DNA from 2 places in the Paenibacillus sp. TAB_01 genome. Region 1 is predicted to be linked to the other one. Evidence: riboswitches for the same ligand, from Rfam matches in the RefSeq annotation. Region 1 holds a riboswitch; the other holds the start of a gene.
The links. A riboswitch is a leader RNA that binds a small molecule or an ion and turns the genes downstream of it on or off. The one in region 1 is predicted to bind cyclic di-AMP.
Positions count from the first base shown of each region.

Region 2: it holds a riboswitch for cyclic di-AMP, as region 1 does, so the genes downstream of both, ACHHV8_RS31260 (ubiquitin-like domain-containing protein) here and ACHHV8_RS15610 (APC family permease) in region 1, are expected to answer to the same signal.

Region 1 is NZ_JBIFNP010000001.1:3,248,967-3,255,105, forward strand. It holds gene ACHHV8_RS15590 (metallophosphoesterase family protein) at 1-365, opposite strand, end outside; gene ACHHV8_RS15595 (metallophosphoesterase family protein) at 304-687, opposite strand; partial or broken gene ACHHV8_RS36800 (FAD-binding protein) at 839-2,105, opposite strand; gene ACHHV8_RS15610 (APC family permease) at 2,319-4,142, opposite strand; cyclic di-AMP (ydaO/yuaA leader) riboswitch at 4,289-4,449, opposite strand; gene ACHHV8_RS15615 (MFS transporter) at 4,793-6,046, opposite strand; gene ACHHV8_RS15620 (DUF4037 domain-containing protein) at 6,069-6,139, opposite strand, start outside.
Region 2 is NZ_JBIFNP010000001.1:6,398,100-6,404,238, forward strand. It holds gene rnmV (ribonuclease M5) at 1-27, opposite strand, end outside; partial or broken gene ACHHV8_RS31260 (ubiquitin-like domain-containing protein) at 166-1,304, opposite strand; cyclic di-AMP (ydaO/yuaA leader) riboswitch at 1,735-1,936, opposite strand; partial or broken gene ACHHV8_RS31265 (TatD family hydrolase) at 2,161-2,927, opposite strand; partial or broken gene ACHHV8_RS31270 (HD domain-containing protein) at 3,010-4,299, opposite strand; gene ACHHV8_RS31275 (AbrB/MazE/SpoVT family DNA-binding domain-containing protein) at 4,660-4,914, shown strand; gene rsmI (16S rRNA (cytidine(1402)-2'-O)-methyltransferase) at 5,331-6,139, opposite strand, start outside.

The sequences.
Region 1 (6,139 bases):
CGAATGTCTTCCTCCCCGATGTCCACTATCCGCAAGCCATGTTCGTCCAGGCACGCAGACAGCTGAACAAAAGTCCAGTTATTCTGCTGCACGATAGAATCAATATGCGTATGCCCATTAAAATAAATGCCGATGCCTTGCTTCTGGCTTAGAATGCTCCACATATCAATGTCGGGATGAATCGAGCCTTTGTCCCTGTCCGAATGGGTTGTCGTCTTATGTACAGGATGATGAGCGAACACCAGCACCGGCTTCGTCCCGGAGTCTTGGATCACTTGTTCGAACCAGCGCAGCTGCTCTTCGTCAATCCAGCCGCCCCAATCCTTGAAATCCATCTCCTTGGCCGTATCGAGGAATACGAGCACCGCCTGCTCTGTAGTTACAGCGTGGTAGCGGGCTTGTCCGGAAATTTCGAGCTGACTCTTTTCTTGTCTGAGCGTAAAGGTCGTGATTCCCCAGAGCATGATAAAATGTGGTGTCATACTGCTTCACGATCCCGTAAACCTCATTCAGCTCCGACGCATAGCCGTAATTGGTCAGGTCCCCCAATGAAATATGAATATCGGCTTCCGTGGTGAAAAAATGCTTCAGAAAGGTTTGATAGAAATCATTGCGCGCCTCTGCCCATCCCGGAATCGCCTCATCAATTTCGTGATAATGCAAATCTCCCATAACTGCCAGCTTCATAAGTCATCTCCCTCTCATTCTCGATTTGGATTGGTTACGATCAACTTTGATGATACGGGATGAATATTAAAAGTAATCTCAGATTTCATGGATTATTTGTAAAATATATACAAAGCAGACCCGTAATATGCTCACGGGCCTGCCGGCTGCTTCAATTCCCCATAATATACTTATCCAGGAAGGCATTGCGGAACTTGCCCTGCGGGTCGCATTGCAGAAGCAGCCGCTGAAAGTCAGGCAGCTTCGCATAAAGCCCCTGCAGTTGAGCAGGCTGCATGGCAAACAGCTTGCTCCAATGCGGACGGGCGCGGAAGGGCTCAAGCGCTTTTTCGATCATCGGAAGCACGCGCTGAACGGCCGGTCCATCCGATTTCCACGTGAAATGGATCGCAACCGAGGCCTGCTTATAGCACGGGCTCATCCACAGGTCGTCTTCTGCAATCGTACGAACCTCGGATACGTACAAAAGCGGAGCTATATGCTCACGCAGCTCGTCAATCGCGCACAAGGCTTGGTAGGCGTCTTCGCGTGAGAAAAAGTATTCGCTCTGCAGCTCGTCCCCGGCGCTCGGAGTAAACTCCATGCGAAAGTGCGCCATCCGTTCGTATGCGGGACCTGCAACGCCCAGCTGTTCGCTGCAAGGCTCCGCATTGTACCCCGGCACCGGGTGACGGGGAACTGCGGCTCGGCGCGCACCGAAAAAGGACGACGGCCCCTGAGCCGAATCCGATGATCCGACTTGTTCCTTAATCCAGACTTGATGGAAGGCGGAGTTCTTCCAATCCGTAAACAGGCTGACGCTGTAAGCGCTCGAGAAAATCGCGTCCAGCTGATTTTCCAGCTGCCCCAGGGGCAGGCTCCTCGTACACCCATTGACGCATTTGAAAGTCCGGCACCACATCCAGCGTCATTTTCGTAATGACTCCGAGCCCTCCAAGTCCGACGGCCGCCCCGTTAAACGGCCCGTCCTGTTGGTCCCGGGAAAATACTTCAACTTCCCCGTCCCCTTTGACGATCTCCATTGCATGAACAATCGAAGCGAGATTGCCGTTCCGGTCGCCCGAGCCATGGGATGCCGTTGCGCAAGCGCCTGCCACCGTAATATGTGGAAGCGATGCCAAATTGTGAAGCGCATAGCCTTCATGATGAAGATATTGGCACAGCTCGCCGTACCGGATACCTCCTTCAACTGTTACTTGGCGGCGCTCAGCGTCAATAGCTATCACGCGATTGAGCTTCTGAAGCGACAGCTGGCATCCGGTCGTATCGGCAATCCCGTTAAAGGAATGGCGCGTGCCGAGCACCTTCACTTGACGGCTGCGGGCTACCAGCTCCTGTATTTGTTCCACGCTTTCAGGAGAATGTACCTCCGCAGCGCTGTATTGATAGTTGCCCGCCCAATTTCTGAAGTTTTCCATGTCCACAGCTCCTAATCGGTTTCAATCGGAAGTAATTATCGTATCGCGGGGCGCGGGATGAACAGCTCGTCTTGGAATAAACGAAATTCAGCATCCACTCATGTTATCCGCGCCATCCATCGCGTCATCCATATTGTAATCCAAAATTAGGAGGGTGAAAAGAATATTCAATTGGAAGGTGCCGAGAAAAATCCGGCCCTCTTCTCTCTTCCATTATTTTTTCAGATGATAAGGAACGGTAGTAATAATAACGTCTTTGCGGAAAAGCAAATAAGCACGGATCATAATGCTGGATTGATTATGAAGCAGGTTGTGCCAGCTTTTCTTGGGAATAAACTGCGGAATGATGACGGTAACCTGATAATTGGACTCGCTCGCTTTCCGCTGCACCGTATGGATAAACTTGCTTAAAGGATGAATGATGCTTCTATAAGGAGAATGCAGTGTTACGAGCCTGACATCCGGCCTCCACTTATTCCATTTTTCTTCGAACCGGACCTCGTCATCTCTTTCAAAAGGAATATATACGGCGATAATCTGATTAGCCGACAGCGACTGGGCGTAATTCAAGGACTGCTCGACGACGTGCGTGATGCCCGACACCGGCAAAATAATGACATTGCCTTCAATAGGCACCGCTTGTTCGCAAGTGGAAAGCCGTAATTGCTCGCTTACCGCTTCGTAATGCTTCTTGATGCGGTGGAACAAATAAACGATCAACGGCAGGAAAATCAAGATCGTCCATACCTGCGCAAATTTCGTCAGGAAGAACATGATCGAGACGGTAAAGCTGATAACAGCACCCGTTGTATTAATGATCAGCTTGGGGACCCAGCCTGCGGGCTTTTCGCGAATCCATTTTACCATCATTCCCGTCTGTGAAAGCGTAAACGGAATAAATACGCCTACCGCATAGAGCGGGATCAAATGCTCGGTCTGCCCTTGGAAGGCTATAATCAGCACAATGGACAGCAAGCCCAAAATTATAATTCCGTTCGAGTACCCTAACCGGTCTCCCCGCATGGTGAACATTCTTGGAATGAACTTATCCTTGGCCAGATTGACCGCCAGCAGCGGAAAGGCCGAATACCCCGTATTGGCGGCAAGAATCAGAATTAATGCGGTGGTTCCCTGAATGATGTAGTAGATCAAATGACGGCCAAAGGTATGCTCCGCAATCTGGGAAACGACGGTCGCCTCGGCATTCGGCGTAATGCCGAAATAGTAGGCAAGGTATACGATGCCCGAAAATAACAGCGCAAGCAGGCCGCCCATGGCCATGAGCGTTTTGGCTGCATTCGAAGGCGCCGGATCCTTGAAATTCGGAATGGCGTTGGAAATCGCCTCGACTCCCGTTAAAGCAGAGCTGCCTGAAGCGAAGGCTCTGAGAAGCAGGAATAAACCGATTCCCGCTACCGGAGTTCCAATGGGCGTATGCAAATCGGGTGTAACTTTACCCGTTACGATGCTGAAGAGTCCGGCCCCGATCAAGATGAGCATGGCCGCAACGAATAAATAGACCGGATAAGCCAAAATGGAAGCAGACTCGGTAACTCCCCTTAGATTCAAGAGCGTGATCAGAAGTACAAAGGTAATCGCAATCCCGACCGTATGCTCGTGCAGTGCCGGAAAAGCGGACGTGATCGCATCCGTGCCCGCCGAAACGCTGACCGCTACGGTCAAAATGTAATCCACCAGCAAGGAGCCTCCGGCAATGAGTCCCGCATACACGCCGAGATTCTGCTTGGACACGACATACGCCCCGCCCCCGTGGGGATAAGCAAAAATAATCTGCCGATAGGACAAAATAAGCGCCAATAGTAAAATCAGGACCCCTATGCCGATCGGAATCGAATACCAGAATGCGGCGGTACTTACTGTGATTAAGACCAGTAAAATTTGTTCCGGACCATAAGCCACGGAAGATAAAGCGTCGGAGGAAAGAATCGCCAACGCCTTTTTCTTCGTCAGCTTTTGTTCCCCTAATTCGGTCGACTTCAAGGGTCGTCCGATTAAAAATCTTTTGAGAGCTGCCATAAGTTCGGTTACACCACCAGGTTTAAGTTAGAAGCCATCGCATCCTATTTGCAGGTTCCGAGCGGCCGTACGGTTGGGATACAGCAAAAAAAAGCCGCAGGAAAGTTGGACTTTCCCGCGGCTTGGATACACAAAAGCACACGAAGAATTCCTCTTTCGTAACGCTGACGAGGTTAGCTGACGGATTCGGAATAGAAAGTATCCCTACACTTGCTGTTCACAGCCAAGTGATTCACCCCTGGGACGAAGCTGCTTCATCCCTTTGGTTCCCCCGCTTCTGATTATCAGAATTTAGCGATTCAGGAGTATATCATTTGAAAAACACATTCATAGGTACGAATGAAATATTACTCCTCAGCCTTCTTTCTGTAAAGAAGCAAGGAATCAAGCTTGGGTTAAAAAACATATATCCACGCCCCAAAATAGCGCTTACATAGAAGTAGAACTATGACTTGCTTGATATTCCCTTCGTTCCCTCCCGTTTTCGGAATATAGGCTGAATAAAAGAACACTAATAAGGCCTCTAACAGCACATTTCGCTGTCGAGGCCAAGTGCATCGACATAATTCTACAAAGTTTTCGTTCCGGATTCGACCGCCGCCGCATACTCCCCTTTTGTGCTCAGCGGATCCTGTGTCTGATCGCGTGCGTTAGTATCGGCTGCAGATTCCGGACCTTCCTCCTGCGGATCCCACACACGCAGCGCAGGACGAAACGCCAGCAGCAGAGCGGCCGAGGCAATCATGAGCAATCCGTTCGTCCGGATCACATGCGACGAACCTGCGAATTGAGCGACGAAGCCGACGGTCAGCGAGGACAACGGCTGTACGCCTACCGCAATCATCACCTGCAGGCTCAGCACCCGTGCCCGCATGTTGGGAGGCGCCAGCACCTGAAGCAGTCCCTTGACCGTTGTAAGCACGACGGGCTGGGCGAAGGAAGCGAAAAAGATAGCCAGCAAAGAAAGCGGCAGCCAGCTGGAAAACGAAAAAATAAAAAACCAGAAGCCGGTCCAGGCTATGACGGCAGACAGCGCCCATCCGGGTCCTTACCCGCTGCAGGAGCGGCGTCAGCAGCAGGGCGCTGAAGAACGAGCCAGCGCCGAACGTGCCCATCATCGTCCCCAGCGTCTCCGGCCCGCCATGCAGCAGGTGGTCGGCGATTTCCGGAAAGAGCTGCGTATTGACGAAGCCGAACAAGGTAGTCATTGCTGTAAATAGAATCAATTCCTGGATTCGCGGCTTTCGCCGCACAAAGGCCAGCCCTGCCCGAAACTCCTTCGCCGGATGGCTGGAGCTGACCTGACGCTCTTGGGCCGCTTTAACGACAAACAAGCTGGCCAGCACAGCGATATAACTGAGCCCATTCAGCCAGAAGGCCGGCGCTTCACCAAAGCTGCCGATCATCCATCCGGCCGCTGAAGGCCCGATCATCCGCATCACCTGCTCCATGATCGCATTAAGGGTAAAGCCTTTGCGTACCTGCTCCACGCCGGACAGGTCGCCAAGAAATGCCTGCTGCGAGGGAATATCCAGCGCATTAATGCAGCCCAGAATTCCCGCGAGCACATAGACATGCCATAAGCGAACTGTTCCCGTCTGGAGCAGCATGCCCATGACGATAGCAAGTATCATCGCCAGCAGGTTCGTATAAATCAGCAGCCTTCGCCGATCGAGCCGGTCTGCCGTCACGCCGGAGAAGGGCCCTAGCAGCAGAACGGGAAGCGTGTTCAGCATGGCGACGATGCCAAGCGCGGCGGTTGAGCCGGTAAGCCTCCACACGACCCACGCCTGAGCGGTTCCCTGCATCCAATTGCCGAGCATCGATATCCCCTGGCCTCCGATATAGATCCGGAAATTGCGGTTGCGCAAGGGTGAAAGCGTATGCATTACATGATGAATCAAGGGGACACCTCTTCTTTCATTCCTAATTGGACTCAGGCTTAAAAAAGCGTTTCAAATCATTGCGCAGATTCCCGCCACCCAAGGACTTGCCGC
Region 2 (6,139 bases), 3.1 Mb from region 1:
CTCGACGACGATGATTTCTTTAATCATTCGGCTCTCCTTCTTTCACTACCAGCTTGCATCCTTCATGCGCCAAACCATGCCTTCTATTCTAACAGAAAAAAGAAGAGGGAGCCCTCTTCTTTTTCACACCGCTATATATTATGAGTCTGCCCAAATTACAGGCCCTTAGTCCGCTGCAGGCTTTGTCGGCCCAATGACGTATACGGTATAACCGCGCTTCGTGCCAAATCGGTTCGCATAATCGTTGCTGTCGAAATACACATCGATAACGTTGCCCTTGACCGCGCTGCCGGTATCCTCCGCTCTGCGGAAACCGAGCCCGTCAATATAAACCCACCAACCTAGAGGAACCACCTTGGGATCCACTGCAATCGTCCGACCTTCCGTTACTCTCGTACCCGTGGACGTAAGTCCGTATTGCGGATGCTCGCTACCTTTTCCGGTAGAGGAGACACCTGCCGAATAAGCCGTCAATTTGACGTTGTTAATAACTTGCTTGACACCAAACGATACACCGCTCTTCGTTAACTGCTGAAGAGAAGGCGAAGAGGAAGATAACGCTACAACGGGATTCTTCGTCCCTACGGCTATAACCTTGTTAATGCTTGCTGATTGCACCTTCTGATCGACAACCTGTTCCGAAACAAGCTTGCCGTCCTCAAACCGTTTTTCTTTCTTTTTTAAGACTACCCCTGCTTGGCCTTCTTGTACGACCTGCTCTTTGCCTTTAAGTAACTGCGGATCGTTCTTTTTCACTACATCATAAGCAATCGGTTCCGTTACCTCTTCGGTCTCTTGCTTGACTCGGACGATCTGAATCGTACCATTATCGGGCAGCGGCTGCTCTACGGCCGGACTGATCTTATCCAGTTCACTTACCGGTATGTTTAAGTCCTTTAACGCATGACCAACGGTCGTGCCTATGGTATAAAAGGTTTTCGTTTCGCCGTCAGCCGTAAGCTGAACCGGTTTCGCCTGGTCAATGGTGATGCGGTCCCCGACTTCACCTTCGTATCCAGCGCTGCAGAGAGACGATCATGTTCCCCTACAGTTACTCCTTGCTCATCCAGTAAACGCTGCAGAACCCATTGTTTGGTCGTTACAACGGTTTCCTTTCCGTTCACAACAACGGTCACCTTCTTGGCAGCCGTTCCGTATAACATCATCATAAACATGAAAGTCATCGCGATTGAAATAATACCTATGATCGAAATCAAACGCAAGTTTTCATGCTTCCATCGCAATGCGAAGGACATGCTGGATGATCGTCTTACATGGGGTTGCTCGTGTTGAATAGCTCCCACTTGTTCGGTCATCCTTCAAAGCCCCGCCGTCGAGTGTTGCGCATGACAGATCTGACGCGACTATGGTTAAGTTTTGCAATCTTGTTCGTCGAGGATAAACGGCTCCTCCGTCCTGCTCGCTTATAAAAGCAAGCTGTTTCCGAAGCTCGGGCTTTAGACGGTGTGCATTTGTCCAAATTGATGCTCAGCCATAAGCTGGTGTGACCTAACTTATAGCTTTACGAATCAACTAATAAACTAAAGGGCTGCAACCTTTCGATCCATATCGTGCTTCCTGCGTGCCGGCCTACACCTCCTGTTCATACAGCAGCTCTATTGTAGTCGGACGAATATCGTAAATACGGGAGAACACAAAAAAAGTCAGCGGAAAGAGGACTCTTCCCGTGACTTTTATTTATTTCACCTGAATGAAATAAAGCACACGACAATCGTTACCTCTCTCTTAACGCTTACGAGGTTAGCTGACGGATTCGGACTTGAGAGTCGCCCTACTTGAACACAGGTCTTTGTGAACACAATAACCTCATTCAAAGATTCACCCCAGAAAATGCGACCTTAGTCTTATAGACTCCTATGACAGGCCGCTGTGCGGTTCCCCCGTTTCCCATTCGGAAACTCAGCGAAAATGGAAAATTGGTAATCGTATTAAGTTAATATTGAGTTTACGCTGTCGGCTATAAACTTGTAAAGTATACAAACTCGGCAAAAAAGGACGATTTTTCATTGAAATCGGATTTTTTAAAGCAAATTATCCATAAAAACCATCTTTCTCCTCGCCCTTTGTACGTTTTCGACCCTTTTTCTTCAATTATCACGAAAACGATGAAATTAGGGCTGTCCCGACCCCCAAAGGAGGTTACCGTAAACCGAACAATGTAACTGCATTTTGCGTCGTCGCGTGAGCCAGCTCCTCCAAGGTTAACCCCTTGATTTCAGCAGCGGTTTCTGCGACTAATTTCACATATGCGGTTTCATTACGCTTCCCCCGAAACGGGTGAGGGGTTAAATAGGGCGCATCGGTTTCGATCAGCAGGCGATCCATCGGCACCTTCTCGAGCACCTCTTTGGGCTGCCTGGCATTCTTAAAGGTGACAGGCCCCCGAAGGAAATATAAAAGTTCATATCGAGGCACAGCTTGGCCGTTTCCCAGCTGCCGGAGAAGCAATGCATGACGCCGCCGACTTCACTGGCCTTCTCTTCGCGGAGAATTTGGATAATGTCCTGATGGGCGTCGCGGTTATGAATGACGATCGGCAGCCCGACCTTTCGGGCAAGTCGGATTTGCTCGCGGAACACACGGTGCTGCATGTCTTTAGGCGACGTATCCCAATAATAATCGAGTCCGATCTCGCCAATGGCTACGACTTTCTCATGTGAGCACAGCTGTTCGATCCAGGCCAGGTCCTCCGGTGTCATATCTTTGGCATCCTGGGGGTGCCAGCCTACGGTCGAATAAATAAAGTCATACTGCTCGGCCAAGGCAATGGAGCTTGGTATCGTTTCTCGATTAAATCCGACATTGATGATTCGACTGATTCCGCTCTCAAGCGCGCGTTCAATGACGGCTTGTCGATCTTCATCGAATTGAGGGGCGTTCAGGTGCGTGTGAGTATCGGTCAGCATAAGAGGGAGAATTCTCCTTTTTACCTAATATATGTAGATTTGGAATGACAATGTTAATCGGATTGGCCGCGGCCAGCCTCCGTTATTCTAATCGCAGCAGCTTGCGCAAATCCTGGAACCGAGCAGGTCGGAATCAACCTGGAGCAGCTCTTCGGGGAAATACAGGTGATACTTGCCCATATGGATCCCGCTGATGGATCTGACAATTTCCGATTTTTTGGAAATTTCTGTCAAGGTTCCCTTTTGATCCTGAAGCAGAATCGGCAGTTTTTCGTCATGATTGCCCGGACGGTAAACATCATACGAAAGATCGGAAGGAAAATCAATTTCCGCATAAAAAGCGGGATCCCAGCCGGCATGGCGCATCACTGTCTTGAGCTTTTCAATGAGCTGCACGTCGATTTTTTCCAGCATCACATATTTAAATAACCGGCGGTTCAAAAATCGAGCGCACAAATCGGCAAGCACCGGATCCGATTCCATCGACCATTGCGACAGCACCATCTGCATAAACGCTTCATCGAGCAGATGATACTCCTGCACCGTTAATGTCTGCTTGAACAGGCTCAACAGCGGCGGCAGCATAAACGCGAACGGATAGTCTTCTTCGAACAGCTCTTTCGCCCTTTGAAAAATATTATGCAAAATAATCTCTGCGCTGCGTGTCACAGGGTGGAAATAGACCTGCCAGTACATTTGGTACCGGGACATCAGATAATCTTCTACCGCATGCATGCCGCTGTCCTTTACCACGATGTGCCCTTGATATGGCCGCATCACGCGAAGAATGCGTTCAAGATCGAAGGTGCCGTAATTTACGCCGGTAAAATAAGCGTCCCGCAGCAAATAATCCATCCGGTCCGCATCCAGCTGGCTGGAGACCAGGCTGACGACGATTTCCTTATGATACGTTTTGGCGATCACGCCGGCAACCTGCTGCGGGAAGGTAGGCGATACCTCTGAGAGCACCCGGTTGACCTCGGTGTCTCCCAGAACAATGCGGCATGGACCATTCTTCATGGTGAGTGCCGAACGTTTTTTCAATGGAATGAGAAAAAGGGCCGTGCCCGACATCATGAAGCAGGGCCGCGCAGAGGCAGAGCAGGCGCTCGCTTTTGGGCCAATCCTCGTAGCCGTTCCGTTCGAATTGGGAAATAATTTTGCGGGTGACCTCGTAGACGCCGAGCGAATGGGAAAACCGGCTGTGCTCGCCTCCATGAAAGGTGAGAAAGCAGGTACCCAGCTGACGGATCCGGCGGAGCCTCTGAAATTCTTTGGTGTTGATTAAGTCCCAAATGGTTTGATCCTGCACATAGATGTACTTATGAACGGGATCCTTAAATACTTTTTCCTCCTGCAGGGGACTGGACATACGTTGACCCTCCTGATCCTGATAAGTTTTCGACATAACAGTAATTAGAGTCCTCTTTATTAATGTCGAAATTTGTCGAATAAAAATTCCAAATGTGAACGATTTATGAATAGGACATTCTCACTTTACTGTAAATAAATTGTAGCTCTGCACTTGCTATGTAATCGTATCCAGCCTTGATATATAAGGGTTTGCGGGATAGTGACATGTTTTCAATTGCAGTTCAAGCATATTTTACCATAAATTTACGCCAAAATCTGCAAAATGATGGTTGACTATTATGGGAATCGTTGGTATCATAAGTCATAAGAAATATGTCGAATGTTGACGATTTATTTATTCGAGAGGGGAATTATATATATGATGAAATCCACTGGTATTGTTAGAAAGGTCGACGAGCTTGGACGTGTCGTTATCCCTATCGAGCTGCGCAGAACTTTGGGCATTGGTGAAAAGGACGCCCTGGAAATTTACGTTGACGGCGAGCGCATTATGCTGAAAAAATATGAGCCTGCTTGCATCTTCTGTGGCAATGCTGAAAATGTATCCTATTTTAAAGGAAAAATTGTTTGTCATGAATGTTTATCAGAAATGCCAATACCTGTGACAAAATAAGAAAAATAGGTTATAATAAGGATAGCACTTCTTACTAAGGTAATTCTAACCTTTTTCATATCTCCTCTATTCCCCAGCTCATGGTAAATCCATGAAGTTGGGGATTTTTTTTGCAGCTATCTGTACCGGATGGGGAAATGAAGGCTACAGGAAGTCCGCTTCCCCTATAGCGCTTCATGCACCACCATATCGCACCCTACTGAAATGCCGCTTAAACCAGTCTGAAGGCTTGCTGAACTTTTAAGGGAATCGGTTCGTTGGCATTCTCCCTCTCCGCTCTTCACTATATCCGCTGCATTGCCGATACTTCTTATTAACCTGTATTTTCCAAGCTTAAACTTAGTGGAGCACAGCTGACATCAGCCGCAGCTTCTCCATCCCCTATATGGCGTTGGCGTTTATCCTGTGAGCCGCCGTTATTGATGCAAATAGTTGTACAGCTCCCGCTTCGGCATTTGCCGGTCTGCGGCCGCGCATTTAATGGCCTCCTTACGGTCGAGGCCCTGCGTCGTATAATGCTCGACATGCTCCTCCGGGCTGAACGCCTCCCACCAGACCGCCGCGCTTTGGTTCTCGGCAGCCGTGCTGCCCTCGACGACAATGCAGTACTCCCCTTGAGGCGGGTTCTCCTTCAAGTAATCGAAGCATTCCTGCAGCGTGCCGCGCACCGCTTCTTCAAATTTCTTCGTCAGCTCGCGCATCATGCACATCTGTCTTGAGGGATGCCACACCTCGAGCATCGCTTCCAGCGTTTTGAGGATCCGGTGAGGCGATTCGTAGAAAATGAACGTTTCCTTCGCAGGCTGCAGCGCCTGAAGCTCCTGAAGAAGCGGCTTGCGCTCACGCGGCAGGAAGCCCAGGAAGGTAAACCGGTCCGTCGAGAGGCCGGACACGATCAAAGCCGACAAGGCTGCGTTCGCTCCAGGTACGGGAATGACGTCTATTCCCTCCTCCACCGCCTGCCTGACCAGATCGGCGCCCGGATCGCAGATCGCGGGAAGCCCCGCATCGCTAACCAGCGCAATCGACTCCCCGGCCTGCAGCAGACGGATCAGCTCCGGGCCGCTGGCCTGTTTATTGTGTTCATGATAGCTCACTAACCGTGTTGAGATTTCGAAGTGAGTAAGCAGCTTGCGCGTCTGCCGCGTATCCTCCGCGGCGATCCATTGAACCTCCTTCAGTATCCGTATGGCACGGAAGGTCATATCCTCCAAATTGCCGATCG